One region of the Sporosarcina sp. 179-K 3D1 HS genome, then DNA from elsewhere that is predicted to be linked to it. Evidence: riboswitches for the same ligand, from Rfam matches in the RefSeq annotation. Region 1 holds a riboswitch; the other holds the start of a gene.
What was found. Region 1 has a riboswitch for S-adenosylmethionine ahead of AB1K83_RS14615 (O-acetylhomoserine aminocarboxypropyltransferase/cysteine synthase family protein). Riboswitches for the same ligand answer to the same signal wherever they lie in the genome.
Positions count from the first base shown of each region.

Region 2: it holds a riboswitch for S-adenosylmethionine, as region 1 does, so the genes downstream of both, metA (homoserine O-acetyltransferase MetA) here and AB1K83_RS14615 (O-acetylhomoserine aminocarboxypropyltransferase/cysteine synthase family protein) in region 1, are expected to answer to the same signal.

Region 1 is NZ_JBFEGI010000012.1:56,939-59,143, forward strand. It holds gene AB1K83_RS14615 (O-acetylhomoserine aminocarboxypropyltransferase/cysteine synthase family protein) at 197-1,486, opposite strand; SAM riboswitch class I at 1,602-1,715, opposite strand; gene AB1K83_RS14620 (glycerol-3-phosphate acyltransferase) at 1,858-2,205, shown strand, end outside.
Region 2 is NZ_JBFEGI010000002.1:181,932-184,136, reverse strand. It holds gene AB1K83_RS03595 (acyl-CoA dehydrogenase family protein) at 1-337, shown strand, start outside; gene metA (homoserine O-acetyltransferase MetA) at 411-1,319, opposite strand; SAM riboswitch class I at 1,412-1,518, opposite strand; gene AB1K83_RS03585 (AbrB/MazE/SpoVT family DNA-binding domain-containing protein) at 1,723-1,992, shown strand; RNA gene ssrS (6S RNA) at 2,045-2,205, shown strand, end outside.

The sequences.
Region 1 (2,205 bases):
TTCTCTTTCCTGTTTAGTGGCTTGCTAGTATTGAGCATAAGTCCAAACGACCCTATAGCAACTTTATCAAGTATGTAGTTCTTTTAATCTGTTTTATAAAAATACGAAGTATATTCAAATAGTATTTTTCTAGTAAATAAAACGAAAACAAAAAGCGATTTCGAATGGGAAATCGCTTCTAGGATGAGGATGAGGATTATGCTTTTACAGCTGTAGCATTTTCAATTGCTTGTTTCAAATCGGCAATAATATCGTCTGCCGACTCCAATCCAACGGAGAGGCGGATGAGTTCTTCCGTTACACCGGAAGTTTCCAAATCTTCCGCACTGAGTTGCTGGTGTGTTGTCGAAGCCGGGTGTATAATGAGTGATTTTGCATCACCCACATTGGCTACATGGGACCAGATATTCACGTTATCAATGACTTTTCGGCCTGCTTCACGGCCGCCTTTGATGCCGAATACAATAATAGAGCCTTCACCGTGCTTCAAGTATTTTTTCGCAGCTTCATAAGACGGATGATCTTCCAGTCCTGTGTAAGTCACCCATTCGACGGCCGGATGCTCTTGCAAGAATTTCGCGACCTTCAGTGCATTTTCATTATGTCTCGTCACGCGTAGATGAAGTGTCTCCAGCCCTTGTAGGAAGTTGAATGCACTGTCCGGATCTAGGCAAGGTCCGAAGTCGCGTAGTAACTGGACACGTAGCTTCGTTGCAAATGCGGCGCCTGCCGTATCAATACCGTAGCGGAGTCCATGGTAGGTTTCATCCGGTTCTGTGAAACCTGGGAATTTTCCTCTTGTCCAGTCGAACTTACCCGCATCTACCGCTACACCGCCAATTGTCGTGCCATGGCCACCAATCCATTTCGTTGCGGAATGAATGACAACATCTGCACCGAACTCGATTGGATTACAACCATAAGGAGAAGCGAATGTATTATCTATTAAGAGTGGAATATCATTTTCATGGGCGACATTTGCGACCGCTTCAATATCAAGCACATGGAGGCTTGGATTTCCGATCGTTTCCGCAAACAACGCTTTTGTTTTCTCTGTAATGGCAGCACGGAAGTTCTCAGGGTCAGTCGCATCGACAAACTTTACATGGATGCCATAACGCGGCAAAGTGACAGCGAATAGATTATAAGTACCGCCATACAGATTGCCGGCCGCCACGATTTCATCTCCCGCACCCGCAATATTCAGAATGGAAAATGCGATGGCCGCCATGCCTGAAGATAGCGCGACAGCAGCAGTGCCGCCTTCCAAAAGGGCAATCCTCTCTTCAAATACCGAAACAGTCGGATTTGTAATACGTGTATAAATATTGCCCGCTTCTTGAAGGGCAAATAAATTTTGAGCATGTTCCGTATCACGGAATACAAAAGAAGTCGTACGATGGATCGGCACTGCTCGTGACCCTGTAACAGGATCAGGCTTCTGGCCTCCATGTAATAAGAGAGTTTCAGGTTGTAAATTTGACATCATTGATTACCTCCAAAATTGTAGTGGTTTAGATGGAATTACGGAGGCGGTAGGGGTAAGAAATAGAACAAAAACCCCCTTCGCTTAAGAAGAGGGTATGCTTTCGCTATTCCTCCCCTTATCTTTCAGACCGTTTGCACGAATCTGTAGGAAGTAGCACCTTTGCAAGTTGGCCTTGCCGGTTGCCGGGCATCGCAGGGCCTAGTCCCTCCGCCGCTCTTGATAAGAGTTGTGTATGTTTCAGTTTTCCATCTTGTGAAACAGTATAGAGGTTGTCCGCTTTCATTGTCAAGGGTTTATTTCAAATTTCTGAAACTTGCAATTGCTTAGAGATGGTATACTTTAGTTATTCGGATGATGGGGGAATGTTTATGGGAATTTGGCTATTCGGCATCTTGTTATGGGGGTATGCGATCGGGTGCTTGCATGGATCGGTCGTGGCTCAGAAACTATCCGGAGTTAATTTAAAAGAGACTGGCGTTAAAAATGCAGGCGCCTCCAACGCCACTATTGTACTAGGCAAAAAATTCGGCGCACTTGTCGCTTTGATCGATATTGGAAAGGGCGTTGTGGCCGTGTTGTTAGCGGGATGGGCCATCGGGATTGCCGATTTATCCGCGGGCGCCGGCTCCGCCTTGTTGTTCCTTGCTGGTGTGGCAGCGGTCCTTGGCCATGTCTTTCCGTTCCATATGGGATTCAATGGTGGGAAAGGGACCGCC
Region 2 (2,205 bases), on a different contig from region 1:
CGAAACTCCGAATATCAAGCAACTGATCGGGGACATGGAACTGGAGTTGACAACAGCTCGCCATCTTTTGTACGGAACGATCGAGCGCTATGAACATGCAGAAGACCGTTCCCGGTTCGATGAAGCCCTTGGCGTCACAAAAGTTGCTGTGACCAATGCGGCGATCCGAATAGTCGATAAAGCGATGCAAATCGTCGGCTCGCGCGCCCTCTCAGAGTCCAACCCGATGCACCGTTATTACTTGAACGTACTGGCAGGGCTTTACAATCCGCCGATGGAGGATATGGAGAAGACGAAACTGGCAGCCAAAGCCATTCAGCAGTTTGGTAACAAATAAAAAAGCAGGTGGAGGAAGTTGATTCGCTTCCATCCACCTGCATTATTTAATCACTAGACAACTTTTTCACTGTTTAATTCCACTCGTATGGAGTTTGTTGATAGACGTAATAATTCAGCCAATTGGAGAACAAGAGATGCGTATGGGAACGCCATGAATTCAAAGGGTTGGCGGTTACATCATCATTCGGAAAATAATTTTCAGGCATATCAATATCGATGCCTTTTTGTAAATCCCGTTCATACTCCTCGGCCAGTGTCGTAGCGTCGTATTCCAGATGACCCGTGATCATAATATGTTTTTCATCTTTGGAAATAATGATAAAAGCACCCGCATCCTCCGACTTAGACAGTAAAATCAAGCGTGGGTCGTTTTCAATGTCTGCCAACGCAACATCCGTATAGCGAGAATGCGGCGCTTTAAATTCATCATTGAAACCGCGCGCTAAATTGATCGTCGAATCGGTTAACGTATGGCTATAAATGCCGGAACACTTTTTAGGAAGAGCATACTTGTTAATACCGTAGTGATGGTACAAAGCGGCCTGGGCACCCCAGCAAATATGGAGCACCGACGTCACGTTCCCCTTCGACCAGTCCATGATCGTTTTTAATTCTTCCCAATAATTCACTTCTTCAAATTCCAAATGCTCGATTGGTGCACCTGTGATAATCATCCCGTCGAAGCGGCGATTTTTCACTTCTTCGAACGTTTGATAGAACGCGTCCAAGTGGAATTTGCTAGTATTTTTCGACTCATGGGTAGCCATTGTCATGAACGTGATATTCACTTGTAAAGGCGTATTTCCCAACAGTCTGAGCAATTGTAATTCCGTTTTCTCCTTCTCGGGCATCAAGTTTAGAATAATGATATTCAACGGACGGATATCTTGAGAGACGGCCCGTTCCTCATCCATGACGAAAATCTTTTCCTCTTTCAGTAGTGCACCTGCCGGCAAATGCTTCGGTATATTAATTGGCATAACCCATCTCTCCCTTTCCTCTGTCAATCGTTCAGTTAAAAATAAAAACCTCTTTTCCGTATGATAAGAAAAGAGGGTTTGTATTCGCTCTGTTCTTATCTCTCAAGAATTCATTCTTGATGGAAGTAGCACCTTTCTCACAGGGTAGAGGTTGCTGAAGTGTCATCGGGCCAGATCCCTCGACTTCTCTTGATAAGAATATTTGATTGTAATGTATAGGTTATAGTTAATTATACTATTAATTCCTACAATGTAAACGACAATTCTCACGCCCTGAAATCTTCTGGCTCACACTATTAATATTCTGTTCTAGGCCATTTTTTTATTTCTGGCGTTTTTTAAATTTTCAAGTACAATATAGATAAGTTATATAAAAAATAGAAGTAAAGGAGATTTCAACTATATGCGAAGTTTAGGTATTGTCAGGAAGGTAGACCAACTTGGAAGGATTGTTATTCCGAAAGAGTTGCGAAACACATTACAGCTAGGTACTGGGACTCCAATGGAGATTTTTGTGGATGAGGATATGATCCTCTTGCGCAAATACACAATCAGCGAAGCATGTGCCGTAACAGGTGAAGTGACACCGGAAAATAAGATGTATTCCAATGGCATGTACCTTAGTCCCAAAGGGGCCCAGATCCTTCTTGAAGAAATTGAACACAATCGATAACAAAGGAATTATTTTCTATTGATAATAATCCCTTGCTCATATATAATAAATACACAAGCTGCATTGTTCGTATACACATTAAGTTTTAACCTTTAAGCTGTAAAAGGGAGTTTTATATAAGAACAGGAATGGCATGCCCGGTTCCTTAGGCAATCGGGACAAACAGGAATGTTTTTGCGAACACCCACTTTGAGGAGTGGTGGTTTAAAACTT